Regions from separate parts of the Pectobacterium sp. PL64 genome, predicted to be linked through region 2. Evidence: riboswitches for the same ligand, from Rfam matches in the RefSeq annotation. Region 2 holds a riboswitch; each other region holds the start of a gene.
The links. A riboswitch is a leader RNA that binds a small molecule or an ion and turns the genes downstream of it on or off. The one in region 2 is predicted to bind thiamine pyrophosphate.
Positions count from the first base shown of each region.

Region 1 (10,514 bases), 1.1 Mb from region 2:
TGGCCGTGTTGACCAGAACGGCATCGGCTCCCATTTCCAGCGCATCAGCCGCATGGCTGGGTGCGCCAATACCCGCATCGACAATCACCGGAACGCGCGCCTGTTCGATGATGATGCGGAGAAAGTCACGCGTTTGCAGTCCCTGATTGGAGCCGATCGGTGCGCCCAGCGGCATCACCGCCGCGCAGCCGACTTCTTCCAGCCGTTTGCATAGTACCGGGTCGGCACCGCAGTAGGGCAGTACCGTGAATCCCTCTTTTACCAGCTGTTCGGCGGCCTTCAGGGTTTCGATAGGGTCGGGCAGCAGGTATTTCACATCGGGATGAATTTCCAGTTTCAGCCAGCGAGTGCCCAGCGCTTCACGCGCCAGTCGGGCTGCAAAAATGGCTTCGTCTGCGGTTTTGGCACCCGACGTATTCGGCAGCAGCTTAATACCGAGCTGGCGTAGCGGGGCAAGAATGGCATCGTTGCCGCCGTTCAGGTCAACGCGTTTCATCGCCATGGTAACCAACTGAGAGCCGGAAGCCTCAAGCGCTGCCAGCATCAGTTCTGGCGTGGCGAATTTCCCGGTGCCGGTCAGTAGCCGTGAAGTAAATGTCGTATCGGCAATGTGCAGCATGTCATCCTCCCGCGATGGCCTGAAAAAGCAAAATATCATCACCGTCCTGCACCTGATGCTGTGACCAGGTGGCGTGCGGGATAATGGTCTGGTTGATGGCCAACGCTGTACCAGGCTGGAGCCGATTGATCTGGCTCAGCAGCGCCTTAACCGTGATAGCCTCTGGGAATTCAAAGGGCTCATCATTCAGCGTGATTCTCATACTGCTCCCCCGCATACCGGGCAATGGGGCGCGCGGGTTAGTTGAAGCGTGTTCCAACTCTGCTGTTTGCCATTGAACATTCTCAGCTTGCCGTCCAACGCGGATGGCATACCAGCCAGCAGTTTGATCGCTTCCAGCGCCTGGAGTGTGCCAATTACGCCGACCACCGGACCCAGCACGCCTGCGGTACGGCAGTTGCGTTGTGGTTCGGTCGTATCAGGGTACAGGCAGGTGTAGCAGCCAGCGTGATAAGGCGGCGTGAAGACGGCGAGCTGGCCGCTGAAGCCGACGGCGCTCCCACTGATGAGCGGCTTACCTGCGCGAAAGCAGGCGGCGTTAACCTCATGGCGAGTGGTCATGTTATCGCTGCAATCCAGCACCAGATCGACGCGGCTGACGGCATGGCGTAACGCGTCGCTGCTGAGCCTCTCGGTAATCGCAATCGCTTCTGAGTTCGGGTTTAACGCCTGTAGCTGACGCTGGGCCAGCACGGCTTTGGGCTTGTCGGTATCGCTGGTGCGATACAGAATCTGACGTTGCAGGTTGCTGATATGCAGTGTGTCATCGTCGGCAAGCAGCAGCGTGCCGACCCCTGCGGCAGCCAGATAGAGCGACGCGGGCGCGCCCAGCCCACCCAGTCCGACCAGCAGAACGCGTGCGGCTTTGAGCTTATCCTGACCGTCCGGGCCAATATCTTCCAGCATGAGTTGACGGCTGTAGCGCATGAACTCGCTATCGCTCAGTCCGGCTGGCGTAGAGTGGTGATGCGTTGCCATATTATGCCTCCCGCCCTTCAATCATCCTGAGCAACGTTGCCGTTGCTTGCCGCCAGTCTGGTGCCTGCGTAATGGCGCTGACGACGGCAATGCTGCCGACGCCCGTTTTTAGCACCGCAGGGACGCTATCGATGCTGATACCGCCAATCGCCACGGTGGGAAAACGGTCTTGCAGATTGGTGATGTGGCGCGTCAGTTCAGCGAGCCCCTGCGGCGCTGATGGCATGTCTTTGGTTTGCGTAGGGAAAATATGCCCCAGCGCGATGTAGGACGGGCTGATCGCCACCGCGCGCGCCAGCTCACGATCGTCGTGCGTGGAGACGCCTAAACGCAGGCCAGCTTGTTTAATCGCGATCAGATCGGCGGTATCCAGATCTTCCTGACCCAGATGTACGCCGTGCGCCTGATGTTTTACGGCTAATTTCCAATAGTCATTGATGAAAAGCTGCGCCTGATAGCGGCGACCCAAGGCGATCGCCTGGATCACCTCGGCTTCTGCTTGTTCATCTGACCGACCTTTGATCCGGAGCTGGATCGTTTTCACCCCGACGCCGAGTAGTCGCTCGATCCATTCCACGCTATCGACGACGGGATAAAGCCCCAGCCGCTGTGCCGTTGGGGCAAAAGGCGTCGAGTCCGTCATTTGCTTACCTCGGTTTGCAGGCTGGTGGCGCTGTGATAAAGCTCGCTGCCGCGTGAGCGGAATTCTTGCGACATCTGCTCCATACCGACTTCAATCGGTTTGGCTTCCGCTTCCTGTTTCGCCGCGTAGTCGCGTACTTCCTGTGAGATTTTCATCGAGCAGAATTTGGGGCCGCACATGGAACAGAAGTGGGCGACTTTACCGGATTCTTGCGGCAGGGTTTCATCGTGGTAGGCGCGAGCGGTTTGGGGATCGAGCGCCAGATTGAACTGGTCTTCCCAGCGGAATTCGAAACGCGCTTTTGACATGGCGTTATCGCGGATCTGCGCGCCGGGGTGGCCTTTTGCCAGATCGGCGGCGTGAGCGGCGATCTTGTAGGTAATCAGCCCCTGTTTAACGTCTTCTTTGTTCGGCAAGCCAAGATGTTCCTTCGGCGTCACGTAGCAGAGCATCGCGCAACCGAACCAGCCGATCATGGCTGCACCGATGCCGGAGGTGAAGTGATCATAACCCGGTGCGATATCGGTGGTGAGTGGGCCGAGCGTATAGAACGGCGCTTCATGGCAGTGCTCCAGCTCTTCGGTCATGTTGCGGCGGATCATCTGCATCGGAACGTGGCCGGGGCCTTCGATCATCACCTGAACGTCGTATTCCCAGGCGATTTTAGTCAGCTCGCCCAGCGTATGCAGTTCGGCAAACTGGGCTTCGTCGTTGGCATCCTGAATGGAGCCGGGGCGTAAGCCGTCACCCAGCGACAGCGCGACGTCGTAAGCGGCACAAATTTCACAAATCTCACGGAAGTGTTCGTACAGGAAGCTCTCTTTGTGATGCGACAGGCACCACTTCGCCATAATGGAGCCGCCGCGTGAGACGATGCCGGTCAGGCGTTTAGCGGTCATCGGTACGTAGCGTAACAGCACGCCAGCGTGGATGGTGAAGTAGTCCACGCCCTGTTCCGCCTGCTCCAGCAGCGTATCGCGGAACATTTCCCAGTTCAGGTTTTCCGCCACGCCGTTCACTTTCTCCAGCGCCTGATAAATCGGTACCGTCCCGATTGGCACGGGGCTGTTACGCAGAATCCACTCGCGGGTTTCGTGAATATAGCGACCAGTGGAGAGATCCATCACCGTATCTGCACCCCAGCGGGTAGACCAGACCAGCTTTTCCACCTCTTCTTCGATGGAGGAGGTCACGGCGGAGTTGCCGATATTGGCGTTAACCTTCACCAGAAAATTGCGGCCGATAATCATCGGCTCTGATTCTGGGTGGTTGATGTTGGAAGGGATAATGGCGCGGCCGGCGGCCACTTCCTGACGGACAAATTCCGGCGTGATGTTCTCCGGCAGGAGAGCTCCGAAACTTTGGCCCGGATGCTGCTGGCGTAGCACGTCAGTGCGAATACGCTCGCGTCCCATATTTTCGCGAATGGCGATAAATTCCATTTCGGGGGTAATCACGCCCTGTCGCGCATAGTGAAGTTGAGTAACGCGTTTGCCCGCTTTGGCACGTAAAGGTCGTGGCAAGTGCTCGAAGCGCAGATGATCCAGACCCGCATCCGCCAGACGCTGCTGGGTGAAATCGGAGCTGACGCCAGATAGCGCCTCGGTGTCGTGACGTTCTGCAATCCAACTGGTGCGCAGCTTCGCTAGCCCAACTCGGACATCGGGTTGCGCAGCGGGATCGCCATAAGGCCCTGACGTATCGTAAACCGGGATTGGCTCATTGGGCTCGTATTGGGGGTTGTCTTTACTGCCGCCGAGTAGTGTCGGGCTGAGCTGAATTTCTCGCATCGGTACGTGGATATCATCACGTGAGCCCGTAAGGTAAATGCGTTTGGAATTGGGAAAGGCGGTTCCCTGTAAGGTTTCAATAAACTGCTGGGCGGCGGCACGCTGTTCACGGCGACCCGATTTGGATGCTGTGGGTAGCTGTGCTTCTGTAGACAATGGGTTTACAGATAACGGTTCTTTAGACAATGGTTCTGTAGACATAGCAAGTTCCTGTAAGACGTAAAGGGAAGATTGCTTGTCTGGAGCCCGGAGGGAGTAATAATGATATTGAGCGTCAGAGCAGGTATGTGGGAATACACAGCCTTGGGCTCAATGAGGTGCATTACTCTTGTTCCCTTCGCAGGTATTAACCCGATCAGGTTCCGCGGATCCCGAATTAACGGTCTCAGCCTGTGCGCTCATAAATTTCGTCATAAACGAAACACGAGCACGCTAGGCACTCCGACAAGATATGCCCGTCTCTTAAACGGGCCAATAAAACCCCTACACTGTATGTCGGCAAAACGCGGATGTCAAAGCGTGCCGCTTTTGCTTTTACAATGTGTGATGATGTCCTGAAATAACGTCAAATGACGACTATTTGTCGTAAACCTGCTGGATCATTCTGTCTTCTAACGTAAAACGTTCTTCCAGCGCTTCGCCGACGTGGGAGAGTGCCTGCTGGAATTCGAGGCAGTTATCGTGGTCGATGGCTGCCGCCAGATGGCTATCGTAAAACGTCATAATTTGCTGCGTGTTATTTTGCAGGGCGAGGTCGAGCTGGGTGGAAAGCGCTAATACTTGTTCGCTGTGCGTCGCGGCTTCATGCAGCATTTTTTCGTATAAATGAAAGTGGCCGGTAGAAAGATAGTCCACCAGATTCTGGCAAAAATTATCCAATGCCTCTTCATCCAGAAGAGAAAGCGTTTCCTTATTCGGCTTGATGCCAACCAGATGATAGTAAGCCACCAGAAGCTGCTTACGCGCTTGTAGCCATTGGTCGATTAACGCATTATTGCCACCAACGTATTCAGTTAGACTTTGTAGCTGGTTTAGCATTGTTGACTCCGTGAACGGTAAGAAATAACTGAAATCCCAGTTATAAAACTTATGTAATCACTCTGAATGTAAAATGCCAGTGAAGTGGCAGTGGAGCAATAAAAAGATATGGAACAGACGCTAAAAGGTGACGAAACCGGCTGGTGGGTAGTTAGCGATGCGGTACAAATCTGGCTCCCTCAGGGAGAATTACCGCGCGGAACGGCTACGGCGTGGTCGTTGCAGGGGAAAACGGCTCGCCAAATTGGTGAATGGCAAGGACTGCCTGTCTGGCTGGTCTGTCAGGGGCGGGATTCCGATATGGCATCGGTTCGCCAGTTGCTCGATCAGGACGTCGGCTTATTCCAACTCGCGGGGCGCGGCGTACAGCTGGCTGAATTCTATCGCTCTCATCGTTTTTGCGGTTATTGCGGCCATGAAATGGTGCGGAGTAAAACCGAGCTGGCGTGCTTATGTCACCACTGCAAAGAGCGCTATTATCCGCAGATCGCGCCTTGCATCATCGTTGCGATTCGCCGTGGCGAGGAAATTTTGCTGGCACAACACAATCGGCATCGCGGAAACATGTACACCGTGCTGGCCGGATTTGTCGAAGTGGGCGAAACGCTGGAGCAGACGGTCGTGCGTGAGGTGATGGAAGAGAGCCAAATTCAGATAAAAAACCTGCGCTATGTGAGCTCGCAGCCTTGGCCATTCCCGCATTCACTGATGATGGCGTTTATGGCCGACTATGCGGGTGGCGAAATCAAGCATGACCCGAAAGAGCTGCGTGACGCAGGCTGGTTCCGTTATGACCAACTCCCGCAGTTGCCTCCGCCGGGCACTGTGGCACGTCGGCTTATCGAAGATACGGTGGTACTGTGCCGCGCTTATCACGAGAACGAAGGCTGACGTGGTAGTATTGGCGTCATGAATGGCTCGCGTACACCGCGCACCTGCGTCATAGCGTATTCGCTTCATAAAGCGCTCGCCTTATAACGCATCCGTTTCATCACATCTATCCGGTGTAGAACCGCCGTGAGGTTGAAAGGAAAAGAACATGACTGATCTGAAAAACGATCGCTATTTGCGGGCGTTATTACGCCAACCCGTTGATGTCACCCCAGTGTGGATGATGCGTCAGGCGGGGCGTTATCTGCCGGAATATAAGGCAACGCGCGCACAGGCGGGTGATTTTATGTCGCTGTGTAAAAACGCAGAGTTGGCTTGTGAAGTCACGTTACAACCTTTACGGCGCTATGCGCTGGATGCGGCGATCCTGTTCTCCGATATCCTGACTATCCCTGATGCCATGGGCTTAGGACTTTATTTTGAAGCAGGGGAAGGTCCGCGCTTTCAGTCTCCGATCGCGTCTCATGCCGATGTGGTTAACCTGCCGGTTCCCGATCCAGAGCAGGAACTCGGTTATGTGATGAACGCGGTGCGGACGATCCGTAAAAATCTCGCTGGGGAAGTGCCGCTTATCGGCTTCTCGGGCAGCCCGTGGACGCTGGCGACCTATATGATTGAAGGCGGTAGCAGCAAAGCGTTTACCGTCATCAAGAAAATGATGTTCGCCGAGCCTAAAACGCTACACCTGTTGCTGGATAAGCTGGCGGATAGCGTCATTCTTTACCTCAACGCGCAGATTCGCGCAGGTGCGCAGGCGGTGATGGTATTCGATACCTGGGGCGGCGCGCTGAGCGGGCGTGACTACAAAGAATTCTCCCTGCATTACATGCATAAGATTGTTGACGGATTACAGCGCGAGAACGAAGGCCGCCGTGTGCCAGTGACGCTCTTCACCAAAGGTGGAGGCCAGTGGCTGGAAGTGATGGCGGAAACCGGCTGTGATGCGTTAGGGCTGGACTGGACGAGCGATATCGGCGACGCACGCCGTCGCGTAGGCGATAAAGTCGCGCTACAGGGAAATATGGATCCGTCGATGTTGTATGCCGATCCGGCACGGATCGAGCAGGAAGTGGCATCGATCCTGGCCGGATTTGGACAAGGCAATGGCCATGTTTTCAATCTGGGTCACGGCATTCATCAGGATGTGCCGCCGGAGCATGCAGGCGTGTTTGTTGAGGCCGTCCATCGCTTGTCTCGCCCTTATCACGCATGATTCACAGGAGGTGATGTGATTGATACACAACGGCTGCGGGCTGAACAGTTGGCCCGCGCTTCTGATGTGATTCGGCACGACGATTTACCTTTTGAGCAGCCCACGTTTATCGCGGGTGCGGATGTTGGCTTTGAGCAAGAAGGCTCAGTAACCCGCGCTGCGATTGCGGTAATGCGCTATCCTTCGTTGGAACTGATAGAATACAAGATTGCGCGTATCAGCACGACAATGCCTTATATCCCCGGTTTTCTTTCGTTTCGTGAATGCCCTGGGCTACTCGCCGCGTGGGCGTTGCTTGAACAGAAACCGGATCTGCTGTTTGTCGACGGGCATGGGATTTCCCACCCGCGTCGTCTCGGCGTTGCCAGCCATTTCGGTCTGCTAGCTGATGTTCCGACGATTGGCGTGGCGAAAAGTCGACTTTGTGGCCGATTTGAGCCATTGGCGGAGGGCGTTGGCAGCCAGCAGCCGTTACTGGATAAGGGCGAGCAGATTGGCTGGGTATGGCGCAGTAAAGCGCGCTGTAATCCGCTGTTTGTGGCGACAGGGCATCGAGTCAGTCAGGATAGTGCATTGCACTGGGTACAATCTTGTATGCGCGGCTACCGTTTACCGGAGCCGACTCGTTGGGCTGATGCTGTCGCATCAAATCGTCCCGCATTTGTGCGTTGGCAACGGCAGCAAGCCGCTAACGTATTGTCGTAAAACTTTAGGAATTCAGGCATAGGGCGTCACTGTGATTTCAGGTACACTGCCGTCCGTCGCCGTTAATGAGCATAAAAATGTTACGTAACCCCATTCATTTACGTCTGGAAAAGCTGGCGAGCTGGCAACATGTCACTTTCATGGCATGTCTTTGTGAACGTATGTATCCAAATTACCACGAGTTTTGTCGTCAAACAGAATTCGGCGACGCGATGGTTTACCGTCGCATTCTCGATCTGGTATGGGAAACATTGGTTGTTAAAGATGCTAAGGTCAATTTTGATAGCCAGTTGGAAAAGCTGGAAGAAGCGGTTCCCGCCGCGGAAGATTACGATCTTTACGGCGTCTACCCGGCTATTGATGCCTGTATCGCACTGGGCGAGCTGATTCATTCGCGCTTAAGCGGTGAAACGCTGGAACATGCGATAGCGATTAGCGAAACGTCTATTCGCACAGTTGCCATGCTGGAAATGACGCAGGCAGGCAAAGAAATGACCGACGATGAGCTCAAGGTTGTGCCTGCAATTGAAGAAGAATGGGACATCCAATGGGAGATTTTTCGCCTGTTGGCGGCCTGCGAAGAACGCGATATTGAGCTGATCAAAGGGCTCCGTTCCGATCTGCGCGAGGCCGGAAGTAGTAACATCGGGATAAATTTGCATCAATAACGCGATAAAACGTGATTTAAGGCCTGAAATGGCCTGTCTTAAGGCTTCACATTCGCACCCTGTCTGGTCTACATTTGGGGGGCGTAAAAAAAGTGGCTGTCGGTGCGTGTATGCAGGAGAGTGCTATTACACCCTGAAACGGGAAAGGGCATATCCGTCGCACTCGATGCTTAGCAAGCGATAAACACACTGTAAGGATAACTTATGAATAAGACTCAACTGATTGATGTAATTGCGGACAAAGCTGATCTGTCAAAAGCACAGGCTAAAGCAGCTCTGGAATCAACTTTGGCGGCAATTACCGAGTCTCTGAAAGAAGGTGATGCAGTACAATTGGTTGGTTTTGGTACGTTTAAAGTGAACCATCGTAATGAGCGCACTGGCCGCAACCCACAAACCGGTAAAGAAATCAAAATCGCTGCTGCCAACGTGCCAGCATTTGTTTCTGGCAAGGCTCTGAAAGACGCTGTTAAATAAGCCCATGCCGGTTAAAAGTTTAAGCAGAGGGGCGGTTTCGCCCCTTTTGCTTTTACGACGTTTGTGTGGCGCAGGCCTCGTGCTTATCGCCGTGGTAGCTTGTAGTAGCCGCACCGCACCGCCGGACGTTTTCGCCAGCGGCTACGTTGCCGATCGTGGTGTTGTGCGTTTGTGGCGTAAGGATGATGCGCAGAATACGACGGCGCTGACCACCGTATACAACCCGCTTCAAGGCAATGCCCTGGTGGTGACGCGCTATACGTTCCAGCAGGATAAGCTACGCGAGATACAACGTAATCAGCTCGGGACGCAACAAGAAGATATGCGTTTGCGCTTTGCAGAAGATGGAACCGTCAGCTTTATGCAGCGGCAGCTTGCCGAAAGACGTGAATCGGTTTCTGATGATGAAATCTCGCTCTACCAGTTCGATGCGAAGCGCATGCTGGAATTGAGCGATGTATTGCGTGCAGGCAAGGTGAGGCTAAAGCAAGGGAAATGGCTGGAAGGGCAGGTGCAGTCTTGTGACGGCACGGTGGTTCGCCCTGATTTTGACAATGACTCGCGTGAATGGATCGCGCAGCAAAAAGCGCATGCAACGCGCCCGCTAAACGTCGCGTGGCTGGAAGCGCCAGAAGGGACGCAGCTATTGCTGGTGGTGGAAGATGACGTCTGCCAGTGGGAACCTAAATAGCCATACCCGTCATACTTCAAGTTTCATGTGCGTTGGCTGCGTTCACTCACCCGAATCACTTACCTGAGTAAGCTCATCGGGATTCCCTCTCTTACCGCGTTACGAAGCGCATAAATGAGCCTCGCCCTAACGGGCCAACGCTTTGCGTTGTTCAAAACGCTAACGTTTTGTCCTGAAACTCGAATTATTTAGGGTATACAAAAAATCTGGCTATAAAAACCCCGGATTTCTCCGGGCTTCAGTATTGATCAGGCAATCGTTATCGCATCGCTTATCAAGCTTGCTCGCGCTCAATCGCACGGTAGCCGATGTCTTTTCGACAGAATACTCCTTGCCACTGAATACCCGCTGCGATTTCATAAGCACGTTGTTGCGCTTCAGCCACGGTATTGCCCAATGCAGTGACGCACAGTACACGGCCGCCGTTGGTGACGACATTACTGCCGTTCAACTTGGTACCAGCATGGAAAACTTTGCCATCTTCGGCATCCTGCTGAGGTAAACCGGAAATCACATCGCCTGTATTGTAGTCAGCCGGATAGCCGCCTGCAGCCAATACCACGCCCAGAGATGGACGTTCATCCCAGACTGAATCTTTCTGATCCAGCGTGCCGTCACAGGCTGCCAGACACAGTTCCACCAGATCGGAGCGCAGACGCAGCATAATTGGCTGTGTTTCTGGATCGCCAAAGCGGCAGTTGAATTCGATCACTTTTGGTTGACCATCGGCAGAAATCATCAGACCGGCATACAGGAAGCCGACATAGGTATTTCCCTCTGCGGCCATGCCGTTGACGGTCG
Region 1 is NZ_CP092070.1:4,778,873-4,789,386, forward strand. It holds gene HP572_RS21460 (thiazole synthase) at 1-619, opposite strand, end outside; gene thiS (sulfur carrier protein ThiS) at 621-821, opposite strand; gene HP572_RS21470 (molybdopterin-synthase adenylyltransferase MoeB) at 818-1,597, opposite strand; gene thiE (thiamine phosphate synthase) at 1,599-2,240, opposite strand; gene thiC (phosphomethylpyrimidine synthase ThiC) at 2,237-4,231, opposite strand; TPP riboswitch at 4,346-4,484, opposite strand; gene HP572_RS21485 (Rsd/AlgQ family anti-sigma factor) at 4,607-5,068, opposite strand; gene nudC (NAD(+) diphosphatase) at 5,177-5,959, shown strand; gene hemE (uroporphyrinogen decarboxylase) at 6,108-7,172, shown strand; gene nfi (deoxyribonuclease V) at 7,188-7,877, shown strand; gene HP572_RS21505 (YjaG family protein) at 7,955-8,545, shown strand; gene hupA (nucleoid-associated protein HU-alpha) at 8,750-9,022, shown strand; gene HP572_RS21515 (DUF1481 domain-containing protein) at 9,027-9,713, shown strand; gene purD (phosphoribosylamine--glycine ligase) at 9,988-10,514, opposite strand, start outside.
Region 1: linked by a shared signal. The riboswitch ahead of thiC (phosphomethylpyrimidine synthase ThiC) and the one ahead of thiB (thiamine ABC transporter substrate binding subunit) in region 2 are both predicted to bind thiamine pyrophosphate.

Region 2 (10,514 bases):
GCCACAATCGAATGAGGGGTGAAATCAGGAGTTGACGGCTTCTGCTATGATCCAGACAATCCTTATTTTTATAACGTACGGGTAGATTTTATGGAAGCGTGGCTGGATCATCTGGTTACCCAATCGCTAGCGTATTCACTGATCGCCGTCATGCTGGTTGCCTTTCTTGAATCTCTGGCTCTGGTGGGGCTGTTGTTGCCGGGAACGGTGATGATGGCAACGCTGGGAGCACTGATCGGCAGCGGACAAATGGGGCTCTACCCAGCATGGGCGGCAGGGATTATCGGTTGCCTGCTAGGGGACTGGATTTCCTATTTTATTGGCATGCGTTTTAAGGCACCGCTGCATAACTGGTCTTTCCTGAAAAAGCATCAGGCGTTGCTGAGTAAAACGGAATATGCCCTGTATCAGCACCCGATGCCGACGATACTGATTGGGCGTTTTGTCGGCCCGACGCGTCCGCTCATTCCGATGGTGGCGGGGATGCTGGGGTTACCGCCTTATAAATTTGCCGTGCCGAATATCATCGGCTGCCTGCTGTGGCCGCCGGCCTATTTCTTACCCGGCATTTTGGCTGGTGTTGCGATTGATATTCCCGCGGGGACGAACAGCGCAGGATTTAAGTGGCTGCTGCTGATTACTGCCATCATGGTGTGGGGCGCAGGCTGGCTAAACTGGCGCTGGTGGCGCAGTGATAAGCGTAAAAATCATGACTGGTTTAGCAGAAAGATGCCGCTCAGACGTTTGCGCTGGGTCGCGCCCGTGATGTCCGTGGCGGCTGCTGCCTTGCTGATCGTACTACTACAGCATCCTCTGATGCCAGTTTACCGCCATCTGCTCTGGCAGGTGTTAAACGGGTAATGTTGGGCAGGCCGGGAAGACCCGGCCAAGCCATTTAGCAGTAAAACTCAGCGACCTGCTCGAAAATACGCATTTCTTCACCGTGACGGCGAACCTGAAGGACGTCCTCCAGCTTTTCCACCTGACTGATCATTTGCTGTAGCCGCTGGTCATCTTTAACCAGTAGCCAGATCCGGCTTTCCTCTCCATTTGCCAGCGGCATACACAGAATGCCTTCCACGTTAAATGCCCGGCGGGCAAACAGGCCGCAAACGTGTGACATCACACCGGGGTGGTTGCGCACCGAGAGTTCCAGCGTGACCTGATTTGACGTTGCTTGCGTTGGCGAAGTTGGTTGAATTGACATAGTCATTAATCTCCGATCATATCGATGTTCGCGGCACCCGGTGGCACGATGGGTAACACTTTTTCATTGGCGTCAATAAGCACGTGGATCAGCGCAGGACCCGGCTGGTTGAGCATCTCTTGCAGCGCGGCCTGTGGATCGGCGGCGGCGTTCAGATCGCAGGTTGCAAAGCCAAAACCTGCGGCAATCGCGAGGAAATTCGCGCTGTAGCGGTAATCGGCCGCGAAGATGCGCTTCTGGAAAAACATATCCTGCTGTTGGTGAACCAGACCGAGCGACTGGTTGTTCATCAGGACGATTTTTACGTTAAGTCCTTCTTCTGCCGCGGTCGCCATTTCCTGAATATTCATCATCAGGCTGCCATCACCCGAGAAACACACCACGGTGCGATCTGGTTCAGCCAGCGCCGCGCCAATCGCCGCAGGCAGGCCAAAGCCCATCGTCCCAAACCCGCCGGATGTCAGCCACTGGCGCGGACGACGCAGCGGATAAGACTGCGCGACCCACATCTGATGCTGGCCGACATCGGTCGTGATGATGGCATCATCCGTCAGCGCCTGTGCCGTGGCCTGAACCAGACCATAATGGCTCAATGGATCGTCAGCGCCCGGCATGCTGAACGGAAATTCCTGTTGCAGCCCGCGAACGGTGGTACGCCAGACGTCACGCTGCTGCGGCGTAATGTGCGGCAGCAGCTGATCCAGCGCGTGTGCGACATCCGCGTTGATCGCCACGTGCGGCTGACGGATCTTACCCAACTCGGCGGGATCGATATCGATATGAATGATGCTGGCCTGCGGGCAAAACTGCTCCGCTTTACCAATCGCGCGATCGTCAAAACGCGCACCCAGCACAATTAACAAATCTGCCTGCTGTAAGATCAGATTGGTTGATCGTGCGGCGTGCATACCCAGCATCCCGAGCGACAGGGGATGATCGACGGGCATGGTGCCCAGCGCCATCAGCGTCATGGTGGTTGGCAGGCTGGAACGTTCCGCCAACTGAAGCGCCTGTTCGTGCGCAACGCCGCTAACAATCCCGCCGCCCAGATAGAGCACCGGACGCTGAGCCGCATTAATCATGGCCGCAGCCCGCTCGATTTCCTGCTGGGCAATGGCGGGTGGTGTGTCGAGAGGAAAGACGCCCGGCAGTTCGCTCAGCTCAATGGTCGCATTCTGAATGTCTTTTGGAATATCGATCCACACAGGACCGGGACGGCCCGACTGTGCGATGCGAAAGGCTTCTGGAATCACGCGCGGCAGCTCATTGATGTCGCGAACCAGATAGTTATGTTTGGTGACGGGAATAGAGATGCCGTAGGTGTCGACTTCCTGAAACGCATCGGTACCGATCATGCTGGAAGGCACCTGACCGGTGATGCACACCAGCGGGATCGAATCCAGTTTGGCATCGGCGATGGCGGTGAGCAGGTTGGTCGCCCCCGGCCCGCTGGAAGCCATGCAAACCGCGGCGCGTCCGCTGGCTCGCGCCATGCCTTGTGCCATAAATCCAGCACCCTGCTCGTGGCGAGCCAGAACGTGGCGAATCGTCTTACTTTGACCCAGTGCATCATATAACGGCAGGGCCGCGCCGCCGGGAATGCCCGCTACGGTGGTGATGCCCTGCTGTTCGAGCAGCCGAACAATTAACTGAGCGCCTGTATAACGCATGTTTACATCCTTCATCAGGGCCGGTGCGGTGTCGGAGCGGGGAGGGTAGAAACAAGAAACCCCGCTCGGCTTGCGCCGGCGGGGTTTGAGAATCTTCGATTCGGAACCCGTTACGGCGCGCTGCCGACGACGACCACGACGACCACGCGCACGACGACGACCGCGTCAACATGCGCGGTGTGTAGTAGTGCTGAAGTGGAAGAAGTGTAGTGCGTCACGGGAATCCTATTTATGTTCAGGTTAGTTATGTTCGAACTAATTGCGGTCGAGTGTTGTGTTCGAATGAGTTATTCAATCGCCAATTCATATAAGCACAGCAGCACAAAAAGACACAATACCTACAAGGGATAAAAGCTGAATATGTCGAATTGGTCACAGTATATTGAAAATTACACGGTGTTATTACCGCTTTATTTTTCGCCGTATAACCGAGAGAAGCGTGACTGTTTTCACAATTGGAACAGGGTTTCAATGTTATAAATTATAAAATAATCATTGGGATAGTGGGTGGTGATAAATGGGCGTGTCCCGAGCGGTAGGGAAAGGCGTATTAAGCGGTATCTTCTTGATGGCAATGGGTATCGGCACGGCGATGGCCTGTCAGGCTGGCCCTGCCAACGAATGGATGCGGGGGATTGAACAGCAGCGTCAGGCGGATTTGGGCAATGGCTGTTATCTCAATCCGATTATTGCGGGCGATCATCCTGATCCCACGATTATCAAGGATGGGGATGACTATTACATGACGTTCTCGTCATTTGACGACATCCCCGGACTGTTGATTTGGCATTCACGCGATTTAGTGAACTGGGAACCACTTGGCCCCGCGATAACGACGCCTGTTGATGCGATCTGGGCACCGGATTTGGTGAAACACAACGGCAAGTATTACATCTATTTCACCACCAACCGGATTATCGACGCCAAAGGGACGAAAAAGAAAACGCTGTATGTGATTACCGCCGATGATATCCACGGCCCGTGGACGCCGCCGAAAGATACTGGCTTGAAAAACCCGGCTAGCGATCCCGGCCACGTCGTGGGAGAGGATGGCAAGCGTTACATCTTTATGTCGGGTGGCAACCGCGTGCAATTAACGGACGACGGGCTATCGACGGTCGGTGACATGGCGGTGGTTTATCAGGGATGGCAGTACCCGGAAGAGTGGGATGTGGAAAGCTTCTCGCAGGAAGGGCCGAAGATGCTGCGTCACGGCGACTACTTCTACATGGTGCTGGCGGAAGGCGGAACGGCTGGGCCACCGACCGGGCACATGGTGATTGCTGCGCGCTCCAAATCAATCAACGGACCGTGGGAAAATTCACCGCATAACCCGATTATCCGCACGCAGGATCGTTCAGAGAAGTGGTGGTCGCGCGGCCATGCGACGCTGATCGAAGGACCGGATAAAAACTGGTACATGGTGTATCACGGCTATGAAAACGGCTTTATGACGCTGGGGCGGCAGGCGATGCTGGAGCCGATTGTCTGGGGCGATGACGGCTGGTTTACGTCCGCCGGATTCGATACCGGCAAACCGATTCGCAAACCGGAAGGTGGCGAGGCGGTGCCTCACGGCATTGGCTGGTCTGATAGCTTTACCGACGAGAAATTTCCGGCACGCTGGCATTTCTACCGTGCCAATGCGGAAGAGCTAAAGCGGGTTACGCTGAGCGACGGCAAGTTGCATCTGAAGGCAAAAGGCACGTCGCCGAAAGACAGCGCGCCACTGACGATGATCCCCGGCGATCAGGCTTACCAGATTGAAGTGACGGCGAACTTTGCTCCCGGCGCGCAGGCGGGTTTACTGCTGTTCTACAACGCGAAGCTGTACGTCGGGCTGTCGTTTAATCAGGATGGCACCGTCATGCATCGCTACGGGCTGGAAAGGGCGGAGAAGAAATTGCCGCATATTACGGGCAATGAGGTGCAGATTCGGATGAAAAACGATCGCCATATTGTGACGTTCTACACCCGAACCTCGGATCAGGAGCCGTGGAAGAAATACCCGGTGCAGATGGAAGTATCCGGCTACCATCACAACGTCGCGTATGATTTCCTCAGTTTGCGGCCTGCCTTGTATGCTTCGGGCGAGGGAGACGTGACGTTCAGCAACCTGCGCTATCAGGCTTTGCCTTAATTTCTCAATCCGAAGACGGACGTGAAATTCCCAGGATGGTGGCTGCCTCGGCGCTGCCATCCTGTAACGCCTGAGTCGGCCCATCATAATAAATCTGCCCGTCCACGATCAGCACCGTACGCTTCGCGATCCGCATAGCATCATCCAGATTGTGGGACACCATCAACAGCGTGAACTCACGCTCCTGACACACGCTTTCAACCAGATCGAGCATCTCTTGACGCAGTGCAGGATCGAGCGCCGAAAACGGTTCATCCAGCAACAGAATGGGCTGGTGACGCACCAGACAGCGTGCCAATGCCGCGCGCTGGCGCTGCCCGCCGGAAACCTGCGACGGTAGACGATCCAGAAGATCCGTCAGACCAACCCGGTCGGCGATCTGCCGTAGTGTTTCACGCTGTTCTGCACTGAGGCGCAGGCCGGGATGAAGCCCCAGCGCGATGTTTTGCCCGATCGTCAGATGAGGAAACAGGTTATTTTCCTGAAACAGAATCGAAACCGGTCGTTTAGCGGGAGGCGTCTCGCGGTGAGATTCGCCGTTAAGTCGTAATTCACCGCTGTCCGCCATCAGGAAGCCCGCCACCAGATTTAGCAGCGTACTTTTCCCTGCGCCGCTGGGGCCGAGGATGGCGATGCGTTCGCCCGGTTTGACGTGAAAATCAAAACGCATGGGCAAGTGCTGATAAAAGTAGGTCAATTTCTCAAGCGCGATCATGACGGCCTGCCAGTTTCTCAATCAGGGTAAATAACATAAAGCACAGCAGCATTAACAGCAGCGCCGTGACTGCGCCGTCGGCGCTGCGATAGGAACCAATTTGCTGGTACAGATAGAACGGCAGCGTGCGGAACTGCTCATTGCCGAACAGCGCGATAACGCCGAAGTCACCGATCGACAGCACGCAGGCAAAGGCCAACGCCTGCGCCAGCGGTTGTTTCAGCGCGGCGAGTTCAATCAGCTTCAGCCGCTGCCAGCCGCGAATGTCCAGCGATGTGCAGAGTCGGTTGTAACGCTCGGCAACGTCCAGCATTGGGTTTTCCAGCACTTTGATCGCGTACGGGATTGCCATCAGCGCGTTGGTGAACACCACCAGCGCGTAAGGGGACTGCGGTAGCCCGATGCTGTTATTCAGCAGCAGGAAAAAGCCGGTTGCCAGCACAATCCCGGGCATGGCGAGGATGAGCATACCGCTCAGGTTCATCAACTGCCCGTAGAGCGGCTTCTGGCGTAACTTGAGCTCGCGGCTGCTCCAGAGCAGCATCATGGTCAGTACCAGACACAGCAGCCCCGCGCCTAAGGCAATGCGCAGCGAGGTAAACAACGTTTGCCAGAGCACAGGCTGTTGCAGCACGGTAACCAGAGAGCGGTTCACGCCATCCACCACCACGGCCAGCAAAGGAGGGACGACCAGCAGCAACAGCGCACCAATCAGCAGGCCATCGGTGAGGCGGCTTAAGACGCTATCCTGCGGGTTGCGCCAGGCAAGCTGCTGTGTGCTGCCGACGGGCAGAATGCGCCCCAGTCGCTGGCTCAGCAGTACCAAACCAAGACAGCAAACCATCTGAATTAACGCCAGCAGCGCCGCGCGCCCCGGATCGTAATCAAAGCTTAATGCCTGATAGATAGCTAGCTCAATCGTGGTTGCCTGCGGGCCGCCGCCCAGCGACAGCACTGTGGCAAAGCTGGCGAAGCAGAGCATAAAAATCAGCGCGCCAGTGGGTAAGATCTGTCGGCGCAGGGCGGGCCATTCCAGCAGGCGTAAATGCTGCCAGCTGTTCATACCCAGATTCGCGGCCAACTGACGTTGCTCAGTAGCGATGCCTTCTAACGACTGCAACAGCAATCGGGTTGCCAGCGGCAGATTAAAGAAGACGTGCGCTAGCAGGATGCCCTGCAACCCATAGGGCGAAAATGTGTATTTCAGGTCAAACCAGCCCAGCGCAGAGGCCAGCCAGCCTTGGCGACCGTAAACGCTGAGCAGGCCAAACACGGCCACCAGCACGGGCAGCACCAGCGTCATCGCGCATAGGCGCAGCAGCCAGCGATGGCCAGGAAAGCGTCGTCGATACAGCGCTCTGGCGAGAAAAATGGCCGGAACGGTAGAGAACAGCGCAGAAAGAAAAGCCTGCCAGAAGGTAAACCGAATGACATGCCAGAGATAGCTGTCATGCCATAGCGTGCGCCACTGGCTTTCAGGTGCCTGTAGCCACAGGGCACCGAAAGCCAGTGCGGCAACGGAAATTAACAGCGTTGTGGCCAGTAGCCCTGGCCACAGACGTCCGCCGATCAGTGGCTGACGGCGCGTTGCCATGCCTGAATCCACTGCGTCCTTTGATCGGCTACTTCCTGTGCGCTGAACTGCATGGCTTTTTCCGGCACCGCGAGCGTCGCGAAGCCTGCTGGCAGATCAGTTTTAACTGCCGGATACATCCAGTTCGTGGTAGGGATCGCCTGCTGGAAGGTTGGGCTCAGGATGAACTGCATAAAACGTTTTGCCAGCTCGGGATTTTTGCTGGAAGCCAGCTGTCCGGCGACTTCAATTTGCAGATAGTGCCCTTCGCTGAAGGTCGCTGCCGCGTAGTTGTCTTTCTTCTCTTCAATGATGTGATAGGCCGGCGACGTGGTGTAGCTCAGCACCAGATCCGCTTCCCCTTTCAGGAACAGACCGTAGGCTTCGCTCCAGCCTTTGGTGACGGTGACGGTTTTTTTCGCCAGCTTCTGCCAGGCTTGCGGCGCATCGTCGCCGTACACTTTCTGCATCCACATCAGCAGGCCCAGTCCCGGCGTGCTGGTACGTGGATCCTGATAGATCACTTTCCACGGTTCGTTGCTGTCCACCAGCTCATGCAGGCTTTTCGGCGGGTTCTTTAGCGTGTTTTTGTTATACACAAACGCGAAATAGCCGTAGTCATAAGGAACGAACGTTTTATTGCTCCAGCCGCCCGGTACCGTAACGGCGCGGGTGTCCAGATTGTGTGGCGCAAACAGGCCGGTTTGCTCCGCTGCTTGCAACAGATTGTTGTCCAGTCCCAGAATGATATCCGCTTTGCTGTTCTTGCCTTCCATACGCAGACGGTTCAGCAGCGAAGCACCATCTTCCAGCGCGACGAAGTTCAGCTCGCACTCGCACTCTTTTTCAAACGCGGTCTTGATGACAGGGCCTGGACCCCACTCGGAAGCGAATGAGTCATAGGTATAAACGGTCAACGCAGGTTTGGCGAAAGCCGAAGCTGAGAGCAGTAGCAGGCAAGACAGGCTGGTTTTCAGCACGGTGGCTGAACGCGGTAATAATTGATTTAACACTTTGCACTCCTGAGAATCATAGGGTGGCAAAGGACTTTGAGGCAGCAATAAGCAGCACTCTCAAATCCCTTCGCCGGTATTAACCGGATCAGGTTCGACGGGTATCTTCTCAGCGAAAAATTTTCCGCACCCCGTTGAGAACGGCACATTGTAAAGGGTTAAGTCGGGCAGCGAAAGGCTCTCAGCGTTCCGGCGGCGCAAACTAGGCGGATTTAAAATCAAACCCGCCCTATTGGCTCGCTCAGATACTGCGGTGTAACAGCCGCATGCTCACAACTTCGCTTAACGTGACGGCTTTTGTGTCCTATTTGTGGTCATTTACCATTTAACGGCCTCTTTCCCGATCCGCGCAGTACACCAGTCAATAAAGGCGCGGATCGCAGGCGAGAGGTGGCGGCTTTGTGGGTAGAGAATGAAAAGAGGTTCAAGCGGGGCACTGATATCAGGAAGTAGCCTGACAAGATGTCCATCAGCAAGTTGCTGGGGCACCATATAGCTGGCAATGCGTATTAGCCCCAAACCGGCTACACCAGCGGCAACATAGGCATCAGTGTCATTGACGCTGATCTGTGCTGTTATTGGAATCGCTACGGTGCGCGATCCATCGTGAAAATCCCAGCGAGCTGAATGTCCTGTCCGGCTGTGGGTATATCCTACTGCGGTGTGCTCTTTGAGCGAGTCTAACGTTGTAGGGTAACCATGCTTCTCTAGATAGCGTGGAGACGCGCAAATATACCACTGGAACGCACCGAGTCGCCGTGCGACCAGTCGCGATAACGGCGGTTCTCCGGTTCTGATGACACAATCGATACCCTGCTGGACGATATCCACGGTGGCATCACCCAAGTGGAAGTCCAACTTTATTCCGGGATGACGTTCAAAGAAGTCGGGCAGCGTGGGGATAAGGAAATTTTTGACCAGAGAAGATGTCGCCCCGATTCTGATCGTTCCATGCAGTTCTTCCTTTTGCTGTGCCGTTACGCTTTCTGCGGCGTGCACATCATGCAAGATCGCTTTGCAACTGTCGTAATAGCGCAGGCCAACATCCGTAATGCTGAGCGCTCGTGTTGTTCGGTTGAGTAACCGAGCCCCCAGATGTGATTCGAGTTCCTTAATGCTGCGGGTTACGGTGGAGGGTAAAACATGCATGGTTTCCGCCGCTTTTTTGAAACTACCCGCATCGACCACTCGCATGAATATTTCCATGGCCTGAAACCGATCCATACGATGTCTCCTCATTTTGTTATGAAACTTCATAAGACGCGTATATGGCGTACCTATCGTGTCAGCGGCTACATCACTTAATTGTTTGATTTTTTCAAATTATGAAGTGATGTGGCTGAATCTTATCATGCGCGCATTCTTGTATAACATAACGCTCGATCTTTGGGTGTCCTGATTTTTTACAAGAGTTATCAGCTCAGGGACATATTGGCAAACTGAATGCATGGGGAAAATTCGCTCATCCCTATGATGTAGATAATTTGAAATTTCGAAGGAGTTAAAAAATGAATAACAGCGGATCGGTGCTGAAGGACATTCTTGTGCTTGGTGCAGGACAGCTCGGTATGGCGGTCCTACGTGCTCTCGCCCCGCGTGCGCGAGCCTTGGAGTTGTCGGTCACGGCGCTCGTTTCACCGGATACTATTAACGATCCTTCGGTGCAGGATAGGGCAAAGCTGGCTGAACTCCGCGCACTAGGCATTGACGTTATGGGCTTCGACCTGGCTTCTGATGAACACGCCCTGACAGCGCTTTTCAGGAATTATAAGACGGTATTGAATTGTTCGGGATTTGTGGCAGGGCCGGGCACTCAGATGAAAATAACCAGAGCGGTGTTGGCTGCCAACGTTGTGCGTTATTTCCCTTGGCAATTCGGTGTTGATTATGACGTTGTGGGCCGAAACAGCGGCCATCCGGTTTTTGATGAACAGTACGACGTGAGGCAGCTGCTACGTAGCCAACTGAGTACCGAATGGGTGATTGTTTCGACTGGCATGTTCACGAGTTTCCTGTTTGAGCCAGCCTTCGACGTGGTGGATCTGGAACGTGGAACCCTTCATGGCTTGGGAAGTTGGGATACCAAAGTGACAGTGACGATCCCCGAGGACATTGGCTGGCTGACGACTGAAATATTGCTGGCTGAACCACGATTGGCTAATGAGGTTGTTTACGTGGCAGGTGACACGATCTCAT
Region 2 is NZ_CP092070.1:3,703,642-3,714,155, reverse strand. It holds gene HP572_RS16620 (DedA family protein) at 91-861, shown strand; gene ilvN (acetolactate synthase small subunit) at 896-1,207, opposite strand; gene ilvB (acetolactate synthase large subunit) at 1,213-2,877, opposite strand; gene HP572_RS16605 (family 43 glycosylhydrolase) at 3,395-5,017, shown strand; gene thiQ (thiamine ABC transporter ATP-binding protein ThiQ) at 5,022-5,732, opposite strand; gene thiP (thiamine/thiamine pyrophosphate ABC transporter permease ThiP) at 5,719-7,326, opposite strand; gene thiB (thiamine ABC transporter substrate binding subunit) at 7,302-8,285, opposite strand; TPP riboswitch at 8,366-8,462, opposite strand; gene HP572_RS16585 (LysR family transcriptional regulator) at 8,637-9,542, opposite strand; gene HP572_RS16580 (aromatic alcohol reductase) at 9,827-10,514, shown strand, end outside.

Region 3 (10,514 bases), 670 kb from region 2:
GTGACCGACCGCACCATCGATAGCCACATCAAAAACCTGCGTCGCAAGCTGGAACAGCTGGACGAAGAGACCTCATTTATCCGCACGGTATACGGCATTGGCTATCGCTGGGAAGCCGCGCCCTGTAATGAGGTATAACGCCCACCGCCTTATGATGTTATGGAGACCATGTTGAACGGACCAGACCCTGATAACCGCTACCCCATGGCCGGTTTCCCCCAAGTGTGTTTCATCAAGAATATTGTCACCAACCCGAATATTGAAATTGGCGACTACACCTATTATGACGATCCCGATGGCGCGGAAAACTTCGAGCAAAATGTGCTCTACCACTATCCGTTTCTCGGCGACAAATTAGTCATCGGCAAGTTTTGCGCTATCGCGCGCGGCGCAAAATTTATCATGAACGGGGCCAATCATCGGCTTTCTGGCCTGTCGACTTACCCGTTTCAGATTTTTGGCAACGGCTGGGAAAAAGTGACGCCCAAGCCCGGCGATCTGCCTTACAAAGGCGATACGCTTATCGGCAATGATGTCTGGATTGGCTATGACGCGCTGATCATGCCCGGCATCCGCATTGGAAATGGCGCCATCATTGCGTCACGCGCCGTGGTCACCGCCAATGTGCCCGCTTATACGGTCGTTGGCGGCAATCCGGCCAAAATCCTTAAAACCCGTTTTGCGCCGGACGTCATCGAGGCACTGGAAGCGTTGAGCTGGTGGGACTGGCCAATAGAAAAAATCACCCGTCATCTGGAAATCATCGCTGCGGGTGATATTGCGGCACTGCAAGCTGGCCATCTGTCCGAATAACCGTCTTCCATTCCATACGAATTCATTCCACACGAAAAAGAGGCTTTCACGATAATGACTGCGCTATTTTCCGAAACCACCAAAATCGAGACACCGCGCCTGCTGCTGCGCCCGCTTTATCGTGATGATGCGCCAGCACTGTTCGTCTTTATGTCCGATCCGGTTGTGATGCGCTTCTGGAACCATCCGCCCTGGCAGCACATCGAGCAAGCGCACGACGCGATTGACGAATACTGGAGCGCGCTGTGCGCCGGGCAACACATGAAGCTGGGTCTGGAAGTTAAAGAGAGCGGCGAGTTGATCGGTACCTGCGTGCTGTTCAACCTTGAGATTGAGTCTAAACGCGCCGAAATCGGCTACTGTCTGGCGGCGAGTGCGCAAGGCAAAGGCTATATGGCAGAAGCGCTCTCTGCCCTGCGGGATTTTGCCTTTGAAACGGCGGGACTCAGTCGGTTGGAAGCCGAAATCGATCCCCGCAACGTGGCTTCAGCCCGTTCGCTGGAACGGCTGGGATTCACGCAGGAAGGGCTATTGAAACAGCGTTGGATCGTCGACGGCGAGGTATCCGACTCTGCGCTATACGGCCTGCTGGCGGCTAAACGTTAGTCAACGCCTTCCCAGTCTGGTCAAAAATACTGTCTGACTTAATGAAAATTTTGTCATTTTCTCTTTTCCCAAGGCTGTTACTCTTTTAGGCCTACAATAATAACGGGTATCACCCCGCACGGCGTGCGGGACTTGGGTCACCTGCAACAGAACGGATAAGGGGAAAAACGATGTCAGGCTTAGTGAATGGCAAATGGGTTAACGGCGATGTCGCGGCGGAAGAGATCAAAAATGGGGCGTTCCACCGCGAAGAAACTAAATTTCGGCAAACCGAGCTGGTGCCAGAAGCCGGTCGTTACCAGCTTTTTGTCTCCTATCTCTGCCCGTGGGCGTCGCGCACGCTGATTTTCCGCAAGCTGAAAGGGCTGGAGAACATCATTTCTCTCTCCGTTGCCAACCCGCGTATCGCGGATAACGGCTGGGAATTTGCCACCCCGCAGGATGCCGGCGAGCATGTGGGTGAGATTCACTACCTGCACCAGCTCTACACCGCCAGCGTGCCGGACTATACCGGAAAGGTATCGGTCCCTGTGCTGTGGGATCGGGTGGAAGGCCGCATCGTGAATAACGAATCGGCGGACATCATCCGCATGCTGAACAGCGAATTTAACGATCTGACCGACAACCACCTCGATTTCTATCCGTCAGAGCTGCGCGCTGAGATCGACAGCTGGAACGAAACCGTGTACCACAACGTCAACAACGGCGTGTATAAAACCGGGTTCGCCAAAACGCAGGAACACTATAACGGTGCCGTCACCACGCTATTCGCCACGCTGGATGAGTTAGACAATCATCTGGGCAGCCATCGCTATATGCTCGGTGACACGTTGACCGAGGCCGACTGGCGTCTGTTTGTGACGCTGGTACGTTTTGACGTGGCCTATCACGGCGCGTTCAAATGTAACCTCAAACGTATTGCCGACTACCCGAATCTGTCGAATTACCTGCGTGAGCTGTATCAGTGGCCAGGCGTTGCGGAAACGGTCAATATCGACCACATCAAAGCGGGCTATTACGGCATTGCCTGGCTGAACCCGACACAGATTATACCGGTTGGCCCACAGGTCGATTTATATCAGGACCACAATCGCGGAACGTTCGGAAAATCCCGTATCGCGACGCGTTAATCCTGCTTATCTGGCCTGCTCTATTAATGGCAGGCCATTCTTTATTTAGGCCAAAAAATTGATTTACGTCAAACGATTGATTTACGTCAAACAAAGGCCCCACATTTCATATGTCGTCTACTGCAATTTCCCCCTATTAGCGCTAGAATCCTCCGCCTTTACTGTTCCCGCCGTGGAGCAGCCTGACTTGTGATCAGAATCGAGAGATACCATGTTTAAACCGGAACTGCTTTCTCCGGCCGGTACGCTGAAAAATATGCGCTACGCCTTTGCCTATGGCGCAGACGCGATTTATGCCGGTCAACCCCGCTACAGCCTGCGCGTGCGCAATAACGAATTCAACCATCAGACGCTGGCGCAAGCCATTAACGAAGCGCATGAGCTGGGCAAGAAATTCTACGTGGTCGTTAACATCGCGCCGCACAATGCCAAACTGAAAACCTTCCTGCGTGACCTGCAACCCGTGATCGAAATGGGGCCGGATGCGCTGATCATGTCCGATCCGGGCCTGATTATGCTGGTGCGGGAAAACTTCCCACAGATAGATATTCACCTTTCCGTTCAGGCCAACGCGGTCAACTGGGCGACGGTGAAATTCTGGCAGCAGATGGGGCTGACACGTGTGATTCTGTCCCGCGAACTGTCGCTGGAAGAGATTGCAGAAATCCGCCAGAACGTCCCGGATATGGAACTGGAGATTTTCGTTCACGGCGCGCTATGCATGGCGTATTCCGGTCGCTGCCTGCTGTCCGGCTACATCAACAAACGCGATCCGAATCAAGGCACCTGCACCAACGCCTGCCGCTGGGAATATAAGGTTCAGGAAGGCAAAGAGGACGACGTCGGGAATATCGTCCATCAGCATGAACCTATCGCGGTGAAAAACGTTGAACCCGCACTGGGCATCGGCGAACCGACCGACAAAGTCTTTATGCTGGAAGAAAACCTGCGTCCCGGCGAGTACATGAGCGCATTTGAAGACGAGCACGGCACCTACATCATGAACTCCCGCGATCTGCGTGCCATTCAGCACGTTGAACGCCTGACGCAAATGCAGGTTCATTCGCTGAAAATCGAAGGACGCACCAAGTCATTCTATTATTGCGCCCGTACCGCACAGGTTTATCGTCGCGCTATCGATGACGCAGTAGCCGGTAAACCGTTCGATTCGACGCTGCTGGAAACGCTGGAAGGTCTGGCGCACCGTGGTTATACCGAGGGCTTCCTGCGTCGCCACGTGCATGAAGATTACCAGAACTACGACTACGGCTATTCCGTTTCCGATCGTCAGCAGTTTGTTGGTGAATTCACCGGCGTGCGCCGCGATGGGCTGGCGGAAGTCAATGTGAAGAACAAATTTTCCTGTGGCGACAGCGTGGAGATGATGACGCCGAACGGCAATATTCAATTCACCATCGACACCATGCAGAATGCCAAAGGCCAACCGACCGACGTCGCACCGGGTAACGGCCATATCGTCTATCTGCCGGTGCCGGACGATGTCTCGCTGGATTATGCGCTACTGCTGCGCAATCTGCCGGGCACGACCACGCGCAATCCTAACGCAGAATAAACCGGTAATATCGCCGGATGTCTCATACATCCGGCTACCCCGTTCGTCAGCCCCCTCTTTCCTTTACGGTATGTCCCCCTATCACTGCCGCTTCCCTACTACGAACAAGCGCGTCAACCACCCAAAGGTATCGTTACAAAGCTCAGGGTTTTTTAACGAATATTAGAAACAGATCACATCAATTAGCCGGTCTTGTGGTTAATATTGCGTCGCTGAGAAAACATAGAACGAAAAATAAGCGTAGTGATACTACTAGGAACCACCTCCTTGGCCAGCTCAATCTCCCTTGAGCTGGCTTTTCTTTTTCTTACACTCACCCATTTTCCCACCGCAAACATACCCTAAATAATTCGAGTTTCAGGCAGGCGGCAAGAGAAGGCATCCCGATGAGCTTACTCAGGTAAGTGATTCGGGTGACTTAGCGCAGCCAACGCACATGCAACTTGAAGTATGACGGGTACATTCACCGACTCTTCTGATATCTGCCTACCAATTTAGTGTCTATGATTAACTGCAACGTTTCTGTATTAACAACATCGCAGCCAGAGAAATAAGACATGGAAAAAAATCCAATCACACTGCTGATTTTGAATGGAAAAAGTGCGGGTAATGAAGAACTTCGCGAAGCCATTGATGCGCTACGCAAGGACGGCTATACGCTGCATGTGCGCGTGACCTGGGAATACGGCGATGCTAAACGCTATGTGGAAGAGGCGATTCAACTTAACGCGGATAACGTGATCGCCGCTGGCGGCGACGGCACCGTCAATGAAGTCGCCGCAGCCTTAGCGGTGCAGCCGGAAGCGGTGCGTCCGTGTCTGGGGATTGTGCCGCTGGGCACCGCCAACGATTTCGCCACCAGCTGTCAGATTCCAACGGAGATGCACAACGCGCTGACGCTGGCGATCAAAGGCCGCGCCACCGCCATTGATATCGCCAAGGTGAACGACAACCATTACTTCATCAACATGGCGACGGGCGGATTTGCCACACGTATCACCACCGAGACACCGGCCAAGATGAAGGCCGCGCTCGGGAGCGCCTCATACGTGCTGCACGCACTCTTTCGCATGGACATGCTGCAAGCCGAACGCTGTGAGATTCGCGGGCCAGATTTTCACTGGTCAGGGGATACACTGGTTGTCGCGGTAGGAAATGGTCGTCAGGCAGGCGGCGGGCAGCAGCTTTGCCCGGAGGCGCTGATCAATGACGGACTGCTGGAACTGAGTGTACTGTCGGCAACCGAGCTGCTACCGAATATGCTGCAAGCCTGGTTCACCGGCAGCGAAAACCAGAACATGATTTCCGCTACCCTGCCGTGGCTGGAGATTACCGCCCCGGACGATATGACGTTTAATCTGGACGGCGAGCCGTTCAGCGCCAAACGCTTCCATATCGAGGTGCTTCCCGCGGCGATTCACTGTCGGCTGCCGCCCCAATGCTCGCTGCTGGAATAGCGGCGCGTTTCAGCTATTCCTGTTTCTACTATTCCCGTTTCAGGCGATTACTGTTTGCCAGATACAGCGTAAACACCAGCAGCAGGATCGCCGCGGAATACACCAGCGTATCCGACGGGCTTTTGTGATCGACAATAATCAGGCGAATGATGGCTGTAATGCCGATGTAGATAAAGTAGCGCAGCGGGAAGTGATAGCCGGACTGGAAATACTTCACGATTAGCGCAATGAACTCAAAATACAGGAAATAGATCACAATGCCTTCTATCAGCTGATAGGAGGAATCTTTCTCGTTGGAGATCAACAGCACCTTCGCCAGATGGAACGTTTCCTTGACTAAAAAAATCACCAGAATGATCGCCAGCACCAGCAGGCCGATATTGAGTATCGTCTGAAGCGCCTTGGCAGCCATCGCACTGCGAGCAGAACCTGCCATATATTATCCCCACACCCTATTTCACATTAACGCCAAGAATTCACAGCAAAATAACCGGACGATCACGCACTGTCTATGCCGAATACGCTTAATTTAATTTGAAATTACTGGCAAATATGTCACGCGAAGTACAAGTCAATTTACTTATGGTGCTACCACCAGCGGTGGAAGTGATGAACGGGGCCGATGCCGTGCCCGACCTCCAGCGTGTCGGCCTGCTGTAATGCCTGCTGTAAATAGTCCTTCGCTGCCTTGACCGTCTCGCCCCAGCTATCGTGGCGCGGTCGCAGCGCCGCCAGTGCAGCAGACAGCGTGCAGCCAGTGCCGTGCGTATGGCGTGTATTCACGCGCGGAGAACTAAAACGCTGTGGCTCGGCCTGACGGCTGAACAGCCAGTCCGGGCTCTCCGCTTCACTGAGGTGACCGCCTTTCATCAGCACCGCCTGACAGCCCATCGCCAGCAGCGCCTCCCCCTGCTCACGCATTTCCTGTTCGTTAGCGGCAGGTGAGGTATTCAACAGCGCAGCGGCTTCCGGCAGGTTAGGCGTAATCAGAGAAACCAGCGGCAGCAGCTCACGACGGATCGATTCCACCGCCTCCGGCGCGAGTAGCGGATCGCCACTTTTCGCCAGCATCACGGTGTCCAGCACCACGAAAGGCACCGCGTAATGACGCAGGCGTTCGGCAACGGTTTCAACTATATCGGTCTGCGCCAGCATCCCAATCTTGGCGCTGTCGATGCGCACATCGCTCAGCACGGAATCCAGCTGTGCTGCGACAAAATCCGGTTCAATCCGGTAGACGGACTGCACGCCGCGCGTGTTTTGCGCCACCAGCGCGGTAATGACCGAGGTGCCGTAAGCGCCCAGCGCGGAAAAGGCTTTTAAATCCGCCTGAATACCCGCCCCGCCGCTCGGATCGGTGCCTGCAATCGTCAACGCATTGATACGCTTCATGCCAGATCCTCCGCGCGCAGGGTATAGAGTCTATCGAGGAAGTTGGGTATAAAACTCCCCGTCCCCTGCGCCACCGAGGCTGCCTGCTGTCCCGCCTGCGCCATGACATAACACGCCGCCGCTACATGCGATAAGCGATCCCCCTCCAGAGAACAGAAACCCGCCACAACCGCCGACAGCGCACAGCCCGTACCGACCACGCGCGTCATCATGCTATCGCCGCCAGTTACCGCGATATCTCGCTCGCCGTCCGTGACATAATCCACCACGCCGGTCACCGCAACCATCGTCCCCACTTGCCGCGCCAGCTCGCGCGCAGCAGGGAGTGCCGCCAGCGAATCATCGGCGCTATCCACGCCCCGCCCCTGTGCGGCTAAGCCCGCCAGCGCCATAATTTCAGACGCATTACCGCGAATCGCCGCTGGCTTCCACGCTAGCAGTTCACGGCAGAATTCACTCCGAAAGGTCAAACCGCCTACGGCAACCGGATCGAGCACCCACGGCGTCCCCGCCTGATGGGCGCTGTTTACCGCCGCTCGCATCGCCTCAGCGCACGTGCGTTCCAGCGTTCCGACATTAATCAGCAGCGCATCGGCCACCGCGCTGAACTGCGCAGCTTCTTCGGGATCGACCACCATTGCAGGCGATGCATTCAGCGCCAGCAGCACATTAGCAGTAAAAGATTGCACCACATCATTGGTCAGACAGTGCACCAGCGGCGAAGCAGAACGGAATTGAGTGAGTGATGTTGCAGCCTGAGCGGCAGAAAAGTCGGCGGGTCGCGTGTTCATAAGTCTCCCAACCGGCGTGGAAGAAGGCGGCAACCGGTGGGGCATACCGTGACTTCCCTACGCTGGCATTATCCAGATCAGGTGGTACGGGTATTTCTCAGCCTTCACAAAGAAGGGCACCCCGAGTCATGTACTACGCTTTGCAGCATAAGTAAGTGGGTAACGTAAAGCAAGCGCGGCCCACCCGACACAAAATGAAAAACCACAGGCACGTTGTGACATAGAGAAAAACGCCATAACCCTTTAGACTGGTTAATCAAACCCATACTGAGGAAATTGTGATGACGATGATAAAGAGTTATGCCGCACCGGAAGCAGGCGCAGCGCTGGAGTTGTATGAGTTTGATGCGGGTGAACTGCAAGCGGAAGACGTAGAAGTCACGGTTGATTACTGCGGCGTGTGCCATTCCGACCTGTCGATGATCGATAACGAATGGGGCATGTCGAGCTATCCGCTGGTTGCCGGGCATGAAATCATTGGCCGTGTACACGCACTGGGTGACGCGGCGAAAAACAAAGGATTAAAGGTTGGTCAGCGTGTCGGTATTGGCTGGACAGCACGCAGCTGTGGGCACTGCGATGCCTGTATCAGCGGTAGCCAAACCAACTGTCAGCAAGGCAGCGTGCCGACGATCCTGAATAAAGGCGGTTTTGCCGATAAAATCCGTGCGAACTGGCAGTGGGCTATTCCGCTTCCTGACTCCATTGATATCGAATCAGCGGGTCCGTTGCTGTGCGGCGGCATCACCGTGTTCAAACCGCTGTTAATGCATCATATCACCGCAACTAGCCGCGTCGGCGTGATCGGTATCGGTGGCCTGGGTCATATCGCAATTAAGCTCCTGCACGCGATGGGCTGTGAAGTCACGGCGTTCAGCTCGAACCCAGCCAAAGAGCAAGAAGTGCTGGCGATGGGTGCCGATAAGGTCGTTAATAGCCGCGATCCGCAGGCGCTGACCGCACTGGCAGGCCAGTTCGATCTCATCATCAACACCGTGAGCGTCGATCTGGAATGGCAGCCCTATTTCAACGCGCTCGCTTATAACGGGAAGTTCCATACCGTCGGCGCGGTGATGAAGCCATTCAGCGTTCCAGCCTTCACCCTTATCGCGGGCGACCGCAGTGTTTCCGGTTCTTCTACCGGTTCACCGCATGAGCTGCGTTCCTTGATGAAGCTCGCCGCGCGCGCCAACGTGAAACCGCAGACGGAACTGTTCCCGATGTCGAAAATCAATGATGCCATCCAGCACGTGCGTGACGGCAAAGCCCGCTACCGCGTGGTACTGAAAGCCGATTTTTAATCGGTAAAGACGCCTGAGCCATCAGGCGTCTGCTTTTTGCAGCATCAGCCTGCCCTACGTCATTCTCTGGAGTACACCACCGGTTAGCATAATACTGAATCTATTCAATCTGTTTCATGATAGGATTAAAAGGTGATACAAGAGGAGGTGAGTGATGCCTTTCAAACAATATGATTATGATTTCATTGATAAAAATAAAAAGGCGTCTTATTCCATAAGGCTCGCCCTGTTATCGTCAGCGCTGATCGTTATATTTAATGTCCTGTTTTTAGAGCATCGAGATTTTCAGGAGCAGTTGCACAACAATCCTGGATCTTATACCGATGCGATCGCACTGGTTTTTCTTTTTTTTATCCTATCGTGTACCAGTAAAATATCACTTAACCATACTTCGGCTTTATCCATTCGCCTCGGGCTACACATCTGGATATGCTCCGCCACGTTTGACTTTATGGATGAATTTGTTTATCAGACTAAATTCATTGGATATTACGTTGAGGATTTACTGAGAATTATTGGGATGTTTGGCGTCGGGTTTGGCGTGTATAACCTGATCTATAAAATCAACGATAAGTATATCGAAGCCAAAATACAGTCATTCAGTGATGAACTCACCCAGCTCCCTAATCGCCGATTTTTTATTAATGAATTAAAAAAGCTCGAAGCGAAATCGCCCTATTTATTTATTATCGATATCGATAATTTCAAAGTCATCAATGATAAATATGGACACATAAAAGGCGACGAAGTATTAAGTAAATTCGGCCATATCCTTTCCCGCTTCGATAACAGTGAGGTGGTGGCGACCCGAATCGGGGGCGAAGAGTTCGCGATTATTCTGTATTCCGGAACACCGGATCGGGCAGAGGCGCTGGCAAGAGAAGTATTAAAAAACGCGAACAAAATCATTATTAAAAACAGGCATTACCTTTCCGTCAGTATTGGTGCCGGCCAAAAACAGCCTCAGGAGCCCACCGAACACTTTATGAAACGCGTGGATGTCGCGCTGTATCAAGCCAAGAGCACGGGTAAAGGCAAGGTTGAATGGGCGCTGGAACCGAAAGAAAAAATGCAGTAGCCCGATGCCACTTATATAAAATGGGATAGCACTGTGCTATCCCATTTTTTCTTTATAGCTTAGCTAATCGCTTGGGTATTGCCGGGGCACACGAGTTGTTTGCTTTTAATATGGTAAACCTCGACGTCAGGGCGCGTGAAGAAGGCAATTTCCCACGGGTTCTTGGTGACGAATTCATGGCGCACTTTTTCATAAAGTGGATTGTCGCGCGCAATAATAAACGCTTCCCCTTCAATAATGGTGTAGTTCCATTCAATCGCCCGCTCGAAGGTATAGTGGCTGCGCTCATCCATTGCAAAAAAGCAGTGTGGATTACGTTTGAGCAGCTGAGATTTAAAAGTTTCGGGGAACGTAATCAGGAAAATATCGTTAT
Region 3 is NZ_CP092070.1:3,033,756-3,044,269, forward strand. It holds gene baeR (two-component system response regulator BaeR) at 1-138, shown strand, start outside; gene HP572_RS13650 (Vat family streptogramin A O-acetyltransferase) at 169-813, shown strand; gene HP572_RS13655 (GNAT family N-acetyltransferase) at 868-1,419, shown strand; gene HP572_RS13660 (glutathione S-transferase family protein) at 1,590-2,549, shown strand; gene yegQ (tRNA 5-hydroxyuridine modification protein YegQ) at 2,761-4,122, shown strand; gene yegS (lipid kinase YegS) at 4,680-5,579, shown strand; gene psiE (phosphate-starvation-inducible protein PsiE) at 5,608-6,015, opposite strand; gene thiD (bifunctional hydroxymethylpyrimidine kinase/phosphomethylpyrimidine kinase) at 6,168-6,971, opposite strand; gene thiM (hydroxyethylthiazole kinase) at 6,968-7,762, opposite strand; TPP riboswitch at 7,800-7,896, opposite strand; gene HP572_RS13690 (NAD(P)-dependent alcohol dehydrogenase) at 8,044-9,063, shown strand; gene HP572_RS13695 (GGDEF domain-containing protein) at 9,218-10,141, shown strand; gene HP572_RS13700 (hypothetical protein) at 10,201-10,514, opposite strand, start outside.
Region 3: linked by a shared signal. The riboswitch ahead of thiM (hydroxyethylthiazole kinase) and the one ahead of thiB (thiamine ABC transporter substrate binding subunit) in region 2 are both predicted to bind thiamine pyrophosphate.